2 regions of the Dermacoccus sp. NHGro5 genome follow, and region 2 is predicted to be linked to the other one. Evidence: predicted binding sites of a transcription regulator. Region 2 holds the regulator's gene; the other holds the start of a gene.
The links. The regulator LexA, encoded in region 2, represses DNA repair genes until DNA is damaged. The targets are predictions, from matches to a motif close to TCGAACANNTGTTCGA.

Region 1: ruvC (crossover junction endodeoxyribonuclease RuvC) is a predicted target of LexA. The motif match lies at 2,939-2,954, and genes of this name have one in related genera.

What each region holds. Positions count from the first base shown of each region.
Region 1 is NZ_JAGEKQ010000007.1:55,016-63,514, forward strand. Features, by position in the region: gene secD (protein translocase subunit SecD) at 1-158, opposite strand, end outside; gene J4Z35_RS04045 (preprotein translocase subunit YajC) at 155-460, opposite strand; gene ruvB (Holliday junction branch migration DNA helicase RuvB) at 545-1,639, opposite strand; gene ruvA (Holliday junction branch migration protein RuvA) at 1,636-2,241, opposite strand; gene ruvC (crossover junction endodeoxyribonuclease RuvC) at 2,238-2,897, opposite strand; gene J4Z35_RS04065 (YebC/PmpR family DNA-binding transcriptional regulator) at 3,030-3,803, opposite strand; gene pdxT (pyridoxal 5'-phosphate synthase glutaminase subunit PdxT) at 3,940-4,557, opposite strand; gene J4Z35_RS04075 (potassium transporter Kup) at 4,633-6,573, shown strand; gene pdxS (pyridoxal 5'-phosphate synthase lyase subunit PdxS) at 6,698-7,606, opposite strand; gene J4Z35_RS04085 (hypothetical protein) at 7,768-8,427, opposite strand; gene J4Z35_RS04090 (glycosyltransferase family 4 protein) at 8,424-8,499, opposite strand, start outside.
Region 2 is NZ_JAGEKQ010000026.1:105,214-113,712, reverse strand. Features, by position in the region: gene serA (phosphoglycerate dehydrogenase) at 1-523, opposite strand, end outside; gene J4Z35_RS11510 (vitamin B12-dependent ribonucleotide reductase) at 687-3,614, opposite strand; gene nrdR (transcriptional regulator NrdR) at 3,695-4,153, opposite strand; gene J4Z35_RS11500 (LysM peptidoglycan-binding domain-containing protein) at 4,464-4,892, opposite strand; gene lexA (transcriptional repressor LexA) at 5,230-5,946, shown strand; gene J4Z35_RS11490 (Sir2 family NAD-dependent protein deacetylase) at 6,037-6,870, opposite strand; gene J4Z35_RS11485 (LysR family transcriptional regulator) at 6,941-7,873, shown strand; gene J4Z35_RS11480 (ComEC/Rec2 family competence protein) at 7,864-8,499, opposite strand, start outside.

The DNA of each region.
Region 1 (8,499 bases), on a different contig from region 2:
GCAGCGATGCCACCGACGAGGACGAGGAACAGGGCGAGAAGCACGGCCAAGCCACGCTTGGGGTTGGTGTGCTTCGGCTTCTTGCGCGCCGCGGGGCGGTTCGAATCGACCGCATAACGGTTCTCGTCGGCGCGCTCGGCGCCTGCGGGCGTGCTCATCGACCCTTCTCCATCTCGTCGGGGGCTGCGGGCAGCAGGGCCCGACGATCGAACCTCACCACGGTGCCGGGGGCGATCTCGAGGTGTCCACTGACGTCGTCGAGTTCGCGCAGCGTGCCGAACAGCCCACTCGTCGTGCGCACCTCGTCACCGACGCGAAGCGCGGCCTGCGCGCGCATCGTCGCCTGGGAGCGCCGACGCTGCGTGAAGAACATCAGCGCGAGCAGGAGGAAGGGCAGCAGCACGAGCAGGATCGGGAAGCCCGAGCTTCCCGCCTGCGACTCGGCGACCAGGTACGGCATGTGGGTCCTCACGTCAGATCTCGAAGCGCCTCGCGCGCTCTCACCGGTGCGCGGTGCGCGGACTCGAGCGGTGGCCGCACCACCCTACCCGGTGAAACGTCCGCCCCCGTCGTCGGTGTCGCGCTGAAATGTCTCGGTGAAGTGCCCGTCCGGCGGGCGCAGCCCGAGGTGCGTCCACGCCCGCGGTGACGCGGCACGCCCACGCGGCGTGCGGATCATGTAGCCCTCGCGCACGAGATACGGCTCGGCCACCGTCTCGACCGTGTCGGGTTCTTCACCGACGGCGACGGCCAACGTCGACAGCCCGACCGGCCCACCCCCGAAGCGTCGGCACAGGGCTTCGAGCACCGCGCGGTCGAGGCGATCGAGGCCGTCGTCGTCGACGTCGAACAGCTCGAGCGCGGCACGCGCGGACGTCAGGTCGACGACGTGGCGCCCGTGCACCTGCGCGTAGTCACGCACCCGGCGCAGCAGCCGGTTGGCGATGCGCGGCGTGCCGCGGGAGCGGCCGGCGATCTCGGTGATGCCCTCACGCGTCGCGGGTACGCCGAGCAGGTCGGCGTTGCGGGCGAGGATGTCGGCGAGGTCGGCCGCGTCGTAGTAGTCGAGATGGCCGGTGAAGCCGAAGCGGTCGCGCAGTGGCGCCGGCAGCAGACCGGCGCGCGTCGTCGCACCGACGACGGTGAAGCGCGGCAGTTCGAGGGGGATCGCGGTGGCCCCTGGGCCCTTGCCGACGATGACGTCGACCCGGAAGTCCTCCATCGCGAGGTAGAGCATCTCCTCCGCGGGGCGGGCCATGCGGTGGATCTCGTCGAGGAAGAGCACCTCCCCCTCGTTGAGCGAGCTCAGGATGGCGGCCAGGTCACCGGCGTGCTGGATGGCAGGGCCGCTCGTGATGCGGATGGGCGCCTCGAGCTCACTCGCGACGATCATCGCAAGCGACGTCTTGCCCAGGCCGGGCGGGCCGGAGAACAGGATGTGGTCGGGCGGCGTCGCTCGGCGCCGGGCCGCCTCGATGACGAGGCTCAACTGCTCGCGCACGCGTGGCTGCCCGGGGAAATCGGCCAGCTTCTTCGGTCGCAGGGCCGCTTCGAGCTGCTGCTCGTCCTCGGTGCCGTTGGGGTCGACGAGGCGCGGCGAGACGTCGGCGCTGTGGTCCTCGAAGTGGGACGGGCTCATCGGCCCAGCTCGCGCAGCGCCAGCCGGAGCACGGTGGGCGTGTTCGCGCCCTCGGCCTCAGGACGGGCAGCCACCTTGGCGACGGCGTCCTCGGCCTGTTTCGCGCTCCAGCCGAGCCCGATGAGCGCCTCGGCGACCTGGTCGCCACCCGCAGTGGCCGGGACGACGGCCTGGGGCGCCGCCTGCCCGCCGTCACCACTGGCGGAGACGACCTTGTCCCGCAGTTCGAGGACGATGCGCTCGGCGCCCTTCTTGCCGATGCCGGGCACCTTCGTCAGCGCCCTGACGTCGCCGCCCGCGATCGCGGTGGCGAGCTGCTGCGGCGGGTGCACGGCGAGCATCGCGAGGGCGAGACGCGGCCCCACGCCACTGACCGTCTGGACCTGCTCGAACAGGGCCCGTTCGTCGTCGTCGGCGAAGCCGAAGAGTGTCAGCGAATCCTCACGCACGACCAGGGACGTCGCGAGGCGCATCGACTCCCCCGGGCGTGCCGCGGCGGCGGTTGCCGGCGTCGTGTGGACGAGCAGACCCACGCCACCGACCTCGACGACGACGCTGTCGAGACGGGCGGTGAGCACCTCACCGGTGAGGCTGGCGATCATGGGCGAACTCCCCTGTTGGCGGGTCGAGTGGCAGGCGCGCTCTGGGACGCGGCGCCGAGGGCGTCACGGTATGTCTTGCTGGCCGAGCGGGAACGTCGCGCCGCGGCAGCCGCAGCCTGCCGGTACGCGACGGCGGCCGGCGCTGCCGACGCTCCGTCAGCGCTCGCACCCCGGCGTGCCAACCCGCCACCGCGCCAGTGATGACAGATGGCGAGGGCGAGCGCGTCGGCGGCGTCGGCCGGTCTGGGAGCGACCTCGAGGCCGAGGATGCGCGTCACCATCGTCGTCACCTGCGCCTTGTCGGCGCGCCCGTTGCCCGTCACCGCCGCCTTGACCTCCGAGGGCGTGTGCAGCCCGAGCGGCAGGCCGCGTTCAGCCGCGGCGAGCATCGGGACGGCCGACGCCTGCGCGGTGCCCATGATCGTCGAGACGTCGTGGCGCGCGAACATCCGCTCGACGGCGACCGCATCGGGTTGGGTGCGCTCGAACACGGCGTCCAGTTCGACGCGCAACTCGTGGAGGCGTTCGTGCAACGGTAGGTCTGCCGAGGTACGGATGACCCCCACCGTCACGATCTGCAACGTCGAGCCCTGGCCCGTCGCGACGACGCCCACGCCGCAGCGCGTCAGACCGGGGTCGACAGCGAGCACCCGCACGTCACACCTCCGGCCTCGACGGGTGCGAACGACGCACCCGATAGAACACTTGTTCGCATCCACCGTACCCGATGCACGCGACGGCCGTGCCCCGCGGGGCACGGCCGTCGATCACTCACGGAACGACCGGGATCAGTCCTCGGCGTCCAGCTCGGCGAGAACCTCATCAGAGACCTGGCCGTTGGCGAAGACGTTCTGCACGTCGTCCGAGTCCTCTAGGGCCTCGATGACGCGGAACATCTTCTTCGCGCCGTCCTTGTCGAGCGGCACCTCCATCGACGGCACGAACGACGCCTCGGCCGAGTCGTAGTCGATGCCGGCGGCCTGCAGCGCCTCACGCACGCCGACGAAGTCACCCGCCTCGGACACGATCTCGAAAGATTCGCCGAGGTCGTTGACGTCCTCCGCGCCCGCTTCGAGCACGATCTCGAGCAGCGCGTCCTCCGTCGTGTCGGGCTTGTCGCCCTGCGCCTTCGGGACGATGACGATGCCCTTGCGGTTGAACAGGTAGGCGACCGAACCGGAGTCCGCCATCGAGCCACCGTTCTTCTGCAACGCGGTGCGGACCTCGGCGACGGCGCGGTTCTTGTTGTCCGTCAGGCACTCGATGAGCAGCGCGACGCCACCGGGCGCGTAGCCCTCGTACGTGAGGGCCTGGTACTCGGCGCCACCGGCCTCGGCGCCGGAGCCGCGCTTGACGGCGCGGTCGATGTTGTCGTTGGGCACCGACGACTTCTTCGCCTTCTGGATGGCGTCGTACAGCGTCGGGTTGCCCGTCGGGTCACCGCCGCCGGAGCGGGCCGCGACCTCGATGTTCTTGATCAGCTTCGCGAACAGCTTGCCGCGCTTGGCGTCGATCGCAGCCTTCTTGTGCTTCGTCGTCGCCCACTTGGAGTGACCGCTCATGTCTGCCTCTCGGATGCTCGTGCTGCCGTGCTCGAACACGCCCGATGCGGGGCGCGGGGCGAACGCGACGGCAGATGGGCGCGCTCGCTCGGATCGCGGGCCAGTCTAGCGCCGTCGCGAGCCGCGGCCCCAGTCGTCATCCGCGAGCGTGCTCGACCATGCGCACGAACAGGGCGTGGACGCGCGCGTCGTTCGTCACCTCCGGGTGGAACGACGTGGCGAGCAGATTGCCCTGACGCACGGCGACGACGGCCTCACCGCCCGTCGGCAGCGCGACGCTGGAGAGCACCTCGACGCCGGCGCCGACCTCCTCGACCCAGGGCGCGCGGATGAACACCGCCCGCACCGGGCCGCCGTCCACGCCGTCGACGGTGACGTCCGCCTCGAACGAGGCGACCTGACGACCGAACGCGTTGCGCCGCACCGTGACGTCGAGCCCGCCGAGCGTCTGCTGACCCGCCGTCCCGTCGAGGATCCGATCGGCGAGCAGGATCATGCCGGCGCACGAGCCGTAGGCCGGCATCCCCGCGGCGATGCGTTCGCGCAGCGGTTCGAGGAGGTCCCCCTGAGCGATGAGGCGCATCATGACCGTCGACTCCCCGCCGGGGATGACGAGTGCGTCGACGTTCGCAAGATCCGCGGCACGACGAACGCGCACGGCATGCGCGCCGACGTCCTCCAGCATGCGGACGTGCTCGACGACGTCGCCCTGCACCGCGAGCACCCCGATGACGGTCCGTGGCGTTGATTCCATGCCCGCGACCCTATGACACAGGCGTATCTGCTACCCGTGTGGCGCGCGCAGGGGCGGTGGCCCCATACTTTCCGGGTGAGTACTGAAGCGAGCGTGACGAGCGAGGGCGCGTCCACCCCCGAGTCGAACCCCGGCGGCCATGCCAAGAAGGGCATGGCCGCGCTCATGCTCGGCGCCCTGGGCGTCGTCTTCGGTGATATCGGCACCAGTCCGCTGTACTCGGTGCAGAGCGTCTTCAACGTCGACCACAACGCCGTCGTCGCCAACGAGAGCGACATCTACGGCGTCATCTCCTGGATGTTCTGGGCACTCACCATCATCGTGACGATCAAGTACGTCCTGTTCGTCCTGCGCGCCGACAACGACGGCGAGGGCGGCATCATGGCGCTCGCCGCGCTCGTGCGACAGGGCGTGCCCAAGGGCGGCAAACGCTGGGGCATCGTCATGATCCTCGGTGTCATCGGCGCGTCCCTGTTCTTCGGCGACAGCGTCATCACGCCGGCGATCTCCGTCATGTCGGCCATCGAAGGTCTCGAGACGGTGCATGAAGGGCTCACCGAGTACGTCGTCCCCATCGGCGCGATCGTCATCACAGCGCTGTTCTTCATCCAGCAGAAGGGCACGGACGCCGTCGGCAAGTTCTTCGGCCCCGTCATGATCGTCTGGTTCGTCACCCTCGCCGCGCTCGGCGTCAACCAGATCGTCCGCGACCCGGAGATCTTCCGAGCACTGCTGCCGACGTACGCGGGCAGCTTCGTCATCGGCCACCCCTTCATCGCGTTCGTCGCGGCCGGCTCGATCGTCCTGTGCGTGACGGGCGCCGAGGCACTGTACGCCGACATGGGCCACTTCGGTCGCGCGCCGATCACGCGCGCCTGGTTCGTGCTCGTCTTCCCCGCCCTCATCCTCAACTACATGGGGCAGGGCTCGCTCATCCTCAGCGACCCGAAGAACATCTCCAACCCGTTCTTCCTGCTCGCCCCCGAATGGGCCAAGCTCCCCCTCGTCATCCTCGCGACCGCGGCCACCGTCATCGCCTCGCAGGCCGTCATCTCCGGCGCGTTCTCCGTCGCCCGCCAAGCGGAGCGCTCCGGCTACCTGCCGCGCATGACGGTGCGTCACACCGGCGAGGAGGAAGAGGGCCAGATCTACATCCCCGGCGTCAACTGGGTGCTGTTCATCGGCGTCATAACGCTGCTGCTCGCGTTCCGCAGCTCCGAGAAACTCGCCGTCGCCTACGGCCTCGCCGTGACGGGCACGTTCCTCATGACGACGACACTGTTCCTCGTCTACGCGCAGAGCACGCTCAAGTGGCCCAAGTGGCGCCTCGTCGTCCTCGGCTTCTTCCTCTACCTGTTCGAGGGGATCTTCTTCACCGCCAACGTCGCGAAACTGTTCCACGGCGGTTGGCTGCCCGTCGTCATCGCCTGCGGCATCGGCCTGTCGATGCTGACGTGGCAGAAGGGCCGCGACATCGTCGCGCGCCGCCGCCACGACATCGAAGGCCCCCTCGACGACTTCGTGCGCTCCGCCCGCTGCGGTGACCTGCGCGAGGTCCCCGGCACCGCCGTGTTCCTCCACCCCGACCGGACGACGACGCCGCTCGCCATGCGTGAGAACGCCAACTTCAACCACGTCATCCACGAGAACGTCTTCATCGTGACGACGAAGAGCGCCAACGTGCCGCACATCGCACCGGAGGACACCGTCGTACTGGACCACCTCGGCAACGACTACGACCGCATCACGCACCTGACGCTGCGCTACGGCTTCCAGGACGACCAGGACGTGCCCGCCGCCCTGCGCATCGCCGCCGACCAAGGCGTCGACATCGACCCCGACACCGCCTACTACTTCGTCTCCGAGATCGGCCTCATCGACGCAGGCCGCCCCGGCATGTCCAAGCTCCGCAAACTGCTGTTCATGGCGATGAGCCACAACGCCGCCGTCCCCGCCGACTACTTCCGCCTCCCCAAGGAACGGACGGTGATGATGGGGGCTCAGATCCTTCTCTGATCCGCGAGCGGATCAAAGAAGGATCTGAGCCGTTGTCCCGCGTGCTGTCGCACCGAATGAGAATTGTCCGGGGCGAGCTTGCGAGCCCCGGACACGGCGAACCGGAAGACGAGCCGAGGAATTATCACCAACCCCGTTCGGACAGGCGGTGGGGTTCGGGGATCTCGTCGACGTTGAGGCCGACCATGGCTTCGCCGAGGCCGCGGGAGACCTTGGCAAGGGTGTCGGGGTCGTCGTAGAAGGTGGTGGCCTTGACGATCGCTTCGGCGCGTTGGGCGGGGTTGCCGCTCTTGAAGATGCCGGAGCCGACGAAGACGCCTTCGGCGCCGAGCTGCATCATCATGGCTGCGTCGGCGGGCGTCGCGATGCCGCCTGCGGTGAACAGGACGACGGGCAGCTTGCCCTTCTCGGCGACCTCACGCACGAGGGCGTAGGGAGCCTGCATCTCCTTGGCCGCGACGTAGAGTTCGTCCTCGGCCATCGACGTCAAGCGGCGGATCTCGCCGCGGATCTTGCGCATGTGCGTCGTCGCGTTCGACACGTCGCCGGTGCCCGCTTCACCCTTGGAGCGGATCATCGCGGCGCCCTCGTTGATGCGTCGCAGCGCCTCACCGAGGTTGGTCGCGCCGCACACGAACGGCACGTCGAAGGCCCACTTGTCGATGTGGTTGGCGTAGTCGGCGGGCGAGAGCACCTCCGATTCGTCGATGTAGTCGACGCCGAGCGCCTGCAGCACCTGCGCTTCGACGAAGTGCCCGATGCGCGCCTTCGCCATGACGGGGATCGACACGGCCTCGATGATGCCGTCGATCATGTCGGGATCACTCATGCGCGAGACACCGCCCTGCGCGCGGATGTCCGCGGGCACACGTTCGAGGGCCATGACGGCGACGGCTCCTGCGTCCTCGGCGATCTTCGCCTGCTCGGGGGTGACGACGTCCATGATGACGCCGCCCTTGAGCATGTCGGCCATGCCGCGCTTGACGCGGTCGGTCGCCACGGCGGTGTTCTGTTCGGAGCCTGCAGAGCTCATGTGTTCGTCCCTCTTTCTGATGGGCGCCGCGGATGCGACGCGAGAGCCCACGCTAGCCCCGAGACGGGCATGAAGGAGACAGATGATCGTCGATGGCAGCTACCGGCCACGGCATGATGGGGCCGACGACGCCAGCCCGAACACGGCTGCTCCGGCAGAAATCAGCGCCACGCGTCGGTGCGACCGAGGCCGTGGACGCGGGTGGCAAACGTGACTTCTTCCGGCAGCTGCGTGCGTCCAGCCAGGTGCAACGCCCGGACGATCGCCTTGGCGCGTACGCGACGTACGTCGCGTACGGCCTCGTTGTGGAATCGGTAGGCGAGTTCGACGCGATCGCATGCGTCCGCGAGACGCTGACGGGCCCCGTCGTCACCCTCCGCGGGCGCGCTGCCTGGGACGTCAGGCACGGTGCTGATCGGGCGGCGCCCAGCTGCTTCCGCCCGCGACGCGGCGCCGTCCGTCGCCGACGCGTCACCCACGACGAGCGCAAGCGTCTGCGTCAGCGCCGTCTCGGCCTGCGCACGCTCGACGGGTACGCCGACCTGTTGCACGTCGTCCGTGATGAGGGCGCCGTCGGCGGCCTGCAGCGAATCGGCCGCCGACGAGGCGAGCAGCAGCGCGCTCGCCGGGTCGAGAGCGGTGGCCTGCGCGTACTCGGCCGCGGCCTCGGCGCGGCGCACGAGCTGCGCGTCGAGCGAGGCCAGCGACCCCTCGACGCGAGCGTGCAGCCGGTCGAGGCGCGCTGCGGTGTAGCTGAGATACCAGGCGAGCGCGAGCAACAGCGCGACGACGACGGCGACGTCGGCCCACACGCCGCTCATGATCGGCGTCCCGCCACCGCGGCGGCCGCGGCATGCGAACTGCGGACCGTCTCGTACGCGGAGATGACCTGC
Region 2 (8,499 bases):
GCTTGTCGTCGGTGTCGTAGAAGTAGACCTGCAGGCCGAGCATCTCCCCGACGACCGACAGCTGCGAGCCGATGTTGCCGTACCCGACGATGCCGAGCTTGCGGCCGCGGATCTCGTGGCTGCCCTTCGCGTCCTTGTGCCACACCCCGTCGTGCAGCGCGCGGTCCTTCTCGCTGAGGCGACGCGCCATCATGATGATCTCGGCGATGGCGAGTTCAACGACCGAGCGCGTGTTGGAGAACGGTGCGTTGAACACGACGATGCCCCGCCCCGCGGCGTGCGCGAGGTCGATCTGGTTCGTGCCGATGCAGAAGGCCCCGATCGCCTGCAGGTCGGGCGCGTTGTCGAGCACGCGCGCGCTCACCTCGGTCTTGGAGCGGATGCCGAGCAGGTCGACGCCCTGCAGCGCCTCGATCAGCTCGTCCTCGTCCATCGCGCCGACGCGCATGTCGACCTCGAAGCCGGCCTCGCGCAGCAGCGCCTCCCCCAGGGGGTGCACGTTCTCGAGCAGCAGTGCCTTCACGGCCGGTTCCTTTCGCTGGCGGTGACGACGACCTGACGCGTCGCTCACATCATGAGACTTCATCGAGGCGATCGCGGGACGATCCATCTCAGTGGACAAGACGGCAGGCGCCGTCGATGACTCCCGTCACCGGCGACGCCTGCCTTCATGCCTCAGCGAAGCGTCAGCTACAGCCGGAGGTGCTTCCGCAGCCCTCGCACACGTAGCAGCTACCGGCCGGACGCATCTTCGTCCCGCACGTCATGCACATCGGCGCATCCGCGGCGTGACCCTGGAACTTCTCGAGCAGCTCGGTGGAGCTGTGGATCTCGTCGCTCACCTCACGGGCCGAGGCTGCACCCGAGCCCGAGATGACCTCGTCGGCGTGCTCCTCGTCCGACGTCGTCGGAGCTGCCGGCGCAGTGGTACCCGCGCGCTCCTGACGGGCCGGGGCGGCCGTCTGCGAGTTCGACTCCGCGTCGAAGCTCTCGTCGTCGCCCTCGCTCGGAGCGTAGGAACCCGTCTCGAGCTGACGCGCACGCTCGGCCGCGGTGTGGATGCCCATGAACGAGCGCGTGTCGAAGTCGAGGTAGTCCAGCGCCAGGCGGCGGAAGACGTAGTCCATGATCGACTGCGCGATGCGCACGTCGGCGTCGTCCGTCATGCCGGCCGGCTCGAAGCGCAGGTTCGTGAACTTCTCGACGAACGTCTCGAGCGGCACGCCGTACTGCAGGCCGATGGAGACCGCGATCGAGAACGCGTCCATGACACCGGCGAGCGTCGAACCCTGCTTGCCGAACTTGAGGAACAGCTCGCCGAGGTCACCGTTCTCGTACGTGCCGGCGGTGAGGTAGCCCTCCGCGCCGCCGACGGCGAACGACGTCGTCTGCGACGAGCGACGCTTCGGCAGACGCTTGCGGACCGGACGGTACTCGATGACCTTCTCCGCAGCCGGGGTCTCGGTGCTGGTCGCGGCGGGCTCGGACTTCTTCTCCGCCTTGCCGTCGGACAGCGGCTGGCCGACCTTGCAGTTGTCGCGGTAGACCGCGATGGCCTTGAGGCCGAGCTTCCAGCCCTCGAGGTGCACCTCGGCGATATCTTCGACGCTCGCGGTCTCGGGCAGGTTGACCGTCTTCGAGATGGCGCCCGACAGGAACGGCTGGCAGGCGGCCATCATGCGCACGTGGCCCATCGGCGAGATGGCGCGCGCACCCATGGCGCAGTCGAAGATCTCGTAGTGCTCGGGCTTGAGACCGGGCGCGTCGATGACGTGGCCCTTCTCGGCGATGTGCTCGACGATCGCCTCGATCTGCTCGTCCTGGTAGCCCAGCTTCTTCAGTGCACGCGGGATCGTCTGGTTGACGATCTGCATCGAACCGCCACCGACGAGCTTCTTGAACTTGACGAGCGAGAAGTCGGGCTCGATACCCGTCGTGTCGCAGTCCATCATGAAGCCGATCGTGCCGGTCGGGGCGAGGACGGAGGCCTGCGCGTTACGGAAGCCGTTCTTCTCGCCGAGCGTGACGACGTCGGCCCAGGCCTTCGTGGCGAGGGCGTGGATGTCGCTCGCCATCGCACCCACGTCCTTGTGCGACGACAGCTCGTCGTTGGCCGCGCGGTGCTTGCGCATGACGCGGTTGTGCGCCTGGCTGTTCTGGGCGTAGCCGGCGTAGGGGCCGACGACGGCCGCCATCTCCGCGGAGCGCTTGTAGGCGGCACCCGTGAGCAGCGAGGTGATCGAGGCCGCCAGGGCGCGGCCACCGTCGGAGTCGTAACCGTGGCCCGTCGCCATGAGCAGTGCACCGAGGTTGGCGTACCCGATGCCGAGCTGGCGGTAGTCGACGGTCGTCTTGCCGATCGACTCGGTCGGGAAGTCGGCGAAGCAGATCGAGATGTCCATCGCCGTGATGACGAGTTCGACGACCTTGGCGAACGTCGCCGCGTCGAACGTGTCGTCTTCCTTGAGGAACTTCAGCAGGTTGAGCGAGGCGAGGTTGCAGCTCGAGTTGTCGAGCGACATGTACTCCGAGCACGGGTTCGACGCCGTGATACGGCCCGTCTCGGGGTTCGTGTGCCACGCGTTGATCGTGTCGTCGTACTGCACGCCCGGGTCGGCGCACTCCCACGCGGCCTTGTTGATCTTGTCGAACAGCTCACGCGCATCGACGGTCTCGATGACCTCACCGGTGTCGCGGGCGCGCAGACCGAAGCTGCCGCCGTCGACGACCGCCTGCATGAACTCGTCGTTCACACGAACCGAGTTGTTGGCGTTCTGGTACTGCACGGAGACGATGTCGCGGCCACCGAGGTCCATGTCGAACCCGGCGTCACGCAGCGCGCGGATCTTGTTCTCCTCGCGCGCCTTCGTCTCGATGAACTCCTCGATGTCGGGGTGGTCGACGTCGAGGACGACCATCTTGGCCGCGCGACGCGTCGCGCCACCGGACTTGATAGTGCCGGCCGAGGCGTCGGCGCCGCGCATGAAGGAGACCGGGCCGGATGCGGTGCCGCCCGAGGAGAGCAGCTCCTTGGAGGAGCGGATGCGGGAGAGGTTGAGACCGGCGCCCGAGCCGCCCTTGAAGATGAAGCCCTCCTCCTTGTACCAGTTGAGGATCGAATCCATCGAGTCCTCGACCGACAGGATGAAGCACGCGCTGACCTGCTGCGGGCTCGCGGTACCGACGTTGAACCAGACGGGCGAGTTGAACGAGAACACCTGGTGCAGCAGGGCGTAGGTGAGCTCGTGCTCGAAGATCTCCGCGTCCTCGTCGGTAGCGAAGTAGCCGTTGTCGCGCCCGGCCTTGGCATAGGTCAGCACGACGCGGTCGATGAGCTGCTTGAGGGAGCTTTCACGCGCGTCGGTGCCGACGGCGCCACGGAAGTACTTGGTCGTGACGATGGTGGAGGCGTTGAGCGACCAGAAGTCGGGGAACTCGACACCCGACTGCTCGAAGATCGTCTCGCCCGTCTTCCAGTTCTGCTGGAGGACGTCCCGCTTCTCCCAGGTGACCTCGTCGTACGGGTGCACGCCGGGCGTGGTGAAAATGCGTTCGATCGTGACGCCGCCGGTGCGGCGTCCCGTCTTGGCGCGGGCCTTCGTCGTCTCGGTCATGACCGTGAGCCTCCTGGCAGGTGGGGTGAGCTGGTACGTGAGGGTGATCTGGGGGGCGCGCCCTCGGCAGGCGCGCGGGGTCAGGACGCCGAGGCGGCGTACTGACGCAACTCGCTGACCGCCGTCTCGAAGTCCTCGAGCGATTCGAAGGCCTGGTAGACGGAGGCGAAGCGCAGATAGGCGACGTGGTCGAGTTCGCGCAGGGGCCCGAGGATCTCGATGCCCACGTCATGGGCGTCGATCTCGGCGGCGCCCTTCGAGCGGATGGACTCCTCCACCTGCTGGGCGAGAACGGCCAACTGGTCGTCGGTGACCGGGCGGCCCTGGCACGCCTTGCGAACCCCGGACATCACCTTGTCGCGCGAGAATGGCTCGCTGACCCCGGAACGCTTGACGACCGTGAGACTCGCGGTCTCCATCGTCGAGAACCGCTTGCCGCAGTTCGGGCACTGACGGCGCCGCTTGATGCAGGTGCCGTCCTCGCTCGAGCGCGAATCGACGACTCGGGAGTCGGTGTTGCGGCAGAACGGACAGTGCACGTCAAACCTTCCGACGGGGCTGGGACACTCGGGACGACGGCGCTCCACCCCGGGATTCCGGCCTCAGAGCGCAGATGCACATCAGCGGAGGAGAATCAACATCTAGGGGGAAGCGGGGGCCGAGGCCCCACATGTAGAGATATTAGGCCCCTGAGACCCGACGCGCAACAGCACCGAGGCCGCGTCCACTCGCCCTGCGCAACCTCGCGACGACCCCCGCCACTCGTGCGCCGCGGAATCCTGCGCCAGCCGGGGGAAGGCGACTCACGCCCCCTCGAACCCTCGAACCGACGATGGCGATCGTCACACTTCACGGTGCGGGGATGATCACCTTCTGGCCGGCCTGCACCTGCGACGAGCCGAGGTTGCTCTCGTGCTCGATCGCGACGACCGCCTGGTCGTTGCGCACGCCCGGCATCTCACGCGCCGCGATCTGCGAAAGCGTCTCCCCCGCGCGAACGGTGACCTCGTGCCGCTGCGTACCGTCGACACCGCTCGCCATCGCCCGGCCCGCGAGGATGGCACCCGCCACGACGACGAGAGCCACGCACACGGCCGTGAAGCGACGACGGGCGAAACGAACGCTTTGAGAGTTCGTGACCACCTGCACCGCGCCACCCGTGGGCACGAGGTGGAGGTGCGAGCGGGATGCCGCAGCGTCGACCCGCGCCACGCGGCGCACGTCGACACCCGAACCCAGCACGGGCTCACGTCGAACTGCAGTACTCGAAGCAACCATCGGAACCACTCCTTCTCTCGGGACACCCCCGAGGCGCCGCCACACCGTCACCGGTGCGGCTTCCTCACGCGACCCGGTCAGCCCGGAGGGACCGAGCGAACACGCGTGCGATAGAACAACTGTACGACACCCGAACGTGCTTTCGAACGGCGCGCACGGGTTTCTTCGTACACATTTTTGAAAACTGTGTGCGACACCGCGTACTGTGGGTGATGTCAGATACACAAGCACCGCGCACCGACAACCCCGTCATGGCGGGCATTTCCATCCCGCCGGAGGGTGCACGTGTCGCCACCGCGACCACCGACGTGCGACGAGGACCAGGAGGGGTCACACCATGGGTGACGTTCATTCGATGCAGGAGCGCACGCCGGGCAAGCTGACGCCACGCCAGCACAAGGTGCTCACCGTGATCCGACGTTCCGTCGACGAGCGCGGCTACCCCCCGAGCCTGCGTGAGATCGGCGAGGCCGTCGGTCTGACGAGCCCGAGTTCGGTGGCCCATCAGCTCGCCGCACTCGAGCGCAAGGGATACCTGCGCCGCGACCCGAACCGCCCGCGCGCCATGGAGGTCGTCTCCCCCGACTCGGGTGCGGCGACCCGCGGCTACCGCGGCAACGCCGTGTCTGCGCTATCCGAGTCGCAGCACGACGAGACGGGCTCGGGCGACGAGCGACCCACGCCGTCATACGTGCCGGTCGTCGGCCGCATCGCGGCCGGTGGCCCGATCCTCGCCGAACAGGCCGTCGAGGACGTCTTCCCGCTACCGCGTCAGATCGTCGGTGACGGCGAGCTGTTCCTGCTGCGCGTCGTCGGCGACTCGATGATCGATGCGGCCATCTGCGAGGGCGACTGGGTCGTCGTGCGACGCCAGGCCGACGCCGCCAACGGGGAGATCGTCGCGGCACTGCTCGACTCGGAGGCCACGGTCAAGACGCTGCGCCGCAGCGAGGGCAAGACGTGGCTCATGCCCGCGAACGAGGCCTACTCCCCGATCGACGGCGACCACGCGAGCATCATGGGCAAGGTCACGGCCGTCCTGCGCAGCATCTGAGGCGCTGGCCGCGCCGCGCGGATCGGTCCAGCGTGTGGTTGCAACTCGACTCTCAGCCCCTTCTGCGCCCCGACGTTCGACGCCGAGACGTCAGGACGTCGCGAGGTCGAGCCCCAGCGCGTCGCACACGGCGGTGAGGGTCGGGCCGAGGGGTTCGCGCACGACGAGGTCGACCCGCTCCTCGCCACGCATCGCGCCGAGCCCGACGAGGGCGACCGGCTTCTGCTGCTTGAGGGCGGCGAGCACGAACCGGTACCCCGACATCACCTTGAGCGAACTGCCGAGCACGAGCACGCCCCGGCAGCGTTCCACTGCCCGCATCTGCGCCTCCACGACCTCAGGAGCGACGGACTCACCGAACATGACGACGTCCGGCTTCACCGTCGTGGCCGTGCAGCGCAGGCACGCCGGCACGATGACACCGCGCTCCAGCTCGACCGCGACGTCCGCGTCGCCGTCGGCGAGCAGGCGCGCCTGCGTCGGCAGCTGGGGGTTGAGTTCGCGCAGGCGTACCTGGAAGCCACGGCGCCCTTCCCGCGTCCCGCACGCGACGCAGACGACGTGCTCGAGCGACCCATGCAGCTCGGTGACGTCGCGGGCACCGGCACGCGCATGAAGGCCGTCGACTTTCTGCGTCACGAGGTGATCGACGAGGCCGCCACCCTGCAGTCGCGCCAGCGCGACGTGCCCGACGTTCGGTTCCGCCGCGTCGAAGATCTCCCAGCCGACGGCACTGCGCGCCCAGTACCGTTGACGCGCCTCGTGGGTGGCGAGGAACTGTTGGTATGTCATGGGAACCGTGCGGCGCGTGCCGTCGGGGCGCCGGTAGTCGGGGATGCCGGATTCGGTCGAGATGCCGGCGCCGGTGAGGACGAAGAGCCCTCCCGCGCGCACGAAATCGGTCAGTTCCGCGACGCCGCTCATCATCCTGCCCCTCCCATAGGTCTGCGTTCGATTGTCTCAACAATGGATAAGAGCACGTTATTCTTGGTGCATGATCGATGCAGCCGGGCTCCGCGTCATGAAGGCGATCAGCGACGAGGGCAGCTTCACCGCCGCCGCTGCCGCTCTCGGCTATTCTCAGCCGGCCGTGTCGCAGATGGTGCGCCGTCTCGAGGAGAAGACCGGGACGGCTCTAGTGGAGCGCCTCGGCCGCTCGGTGCGGCTGACGGAGGCCGGGCAGGTGCTGGCGCGCACTGCGACGCCCGTCCTCAGTGCCCTCGAGGCCGCCGAGAGTGAGGTCGCCGCCATCGCTGGGTTGCGCGCCGGGCGGGTGCGCCTCATGGCGTTCCCGTCGGCATCGTCAACGCTCGTCCCGCGCGCCCTCGCACTCGTCAAGGAGCGGTTCCCAGACGTCAAGGTCAGCTTCGCCGAGGCCGAACCCCCGGAATCCCTGGCGAGCCTGCGTGCCGGCGATTGCGACGTCGCCGTGGCGTTCACGTACGACGACGCGGACCCGCTCCCCGCAGGCGAGGACCTGGACCCGTTCCTCACCCGCGGGCTCCTGCACGACGACGTGCGTCTCGCCGTCCCGCGCGATCACCCCCTCGCCGCAGCCGAGAGCGTCCGCATGGAGGAGCTCAGCGACGCCTCGTGGATCGCGGGGTGCCCCCGATGCCGTGGCCACCTCGTCAGCCTCGCCCAGGGCGCCGGTTACGCGCCCGACGTCGCGTTCGAGACGGAGGACTATGTCACCGTTCTCGGCCTCGTCGCGGAGGGCCTCGGCGTCGCGCTCATTCCCGAGCTGATCCTGCGCTCCACGTCGCATCCGGACGTCGTGACGTTGCCGCTGCTGCCGTCGAGCCGGCGCTGCGTGTTCGCCGTGACGACACCCGACCTGCAGCGGGTCCCCGCCGTCACCGCCACCCTCGAAGCCCTCGCCGACGCGGCAGCACGGGTGCCGAGCGCGCAGCACGCTCATCGCTGAGCCTGCAGGCTGATCGAGCCACCCGTCGCGAGGGCGTCCACGTCACCCTGCGTGTCGGTACGCCACACCCGCGCGTCGTGCCGGGCCAACAGTTCGAGCGTCTTCTTCGTCGGGTGACCGTAGTCGTTGCCGGCGCCCACCCCGATCACGGCCTGACGCGCGGCCGCCGCCTCGTAGAGGCGCTCGTTCTGGTTGGAGCTACCGTGGTGCGCCACCTTGACGAGGTCGAACGCGCGTCGCCGGGCGCTCTGACGCACCTGTTCGATCACCGCGGCCTGCGCCTCACGTTCGCAATCGCCCAGCATGAGCGCGTGATACGCGGGCGCCGATACGTCGAGCACGAGTGAGGCGTTGTTCTGCACCGACCCCTCCGTCATGACGCGGCGCGGCCACAGCACCTCGATCGTCACCTCGCCGATGACGAGGCGTTGTCCCGGTGCGAGCGCCCCGAGCGAAGCCCGAGGCTGTTCGAGCGCTGCTTGCACCGAACCCAACGCGCCCTGCTCGCCGCGCGATCGTGACGACGCCGCTGTACCGCGGCCTTTGAGTCCCTCACTCTCCTGAGCGCCCTCCATGACCCACGTTCCGAGGACCGCCACCGGAGCGTCGGAAGCACGCAAGACCTC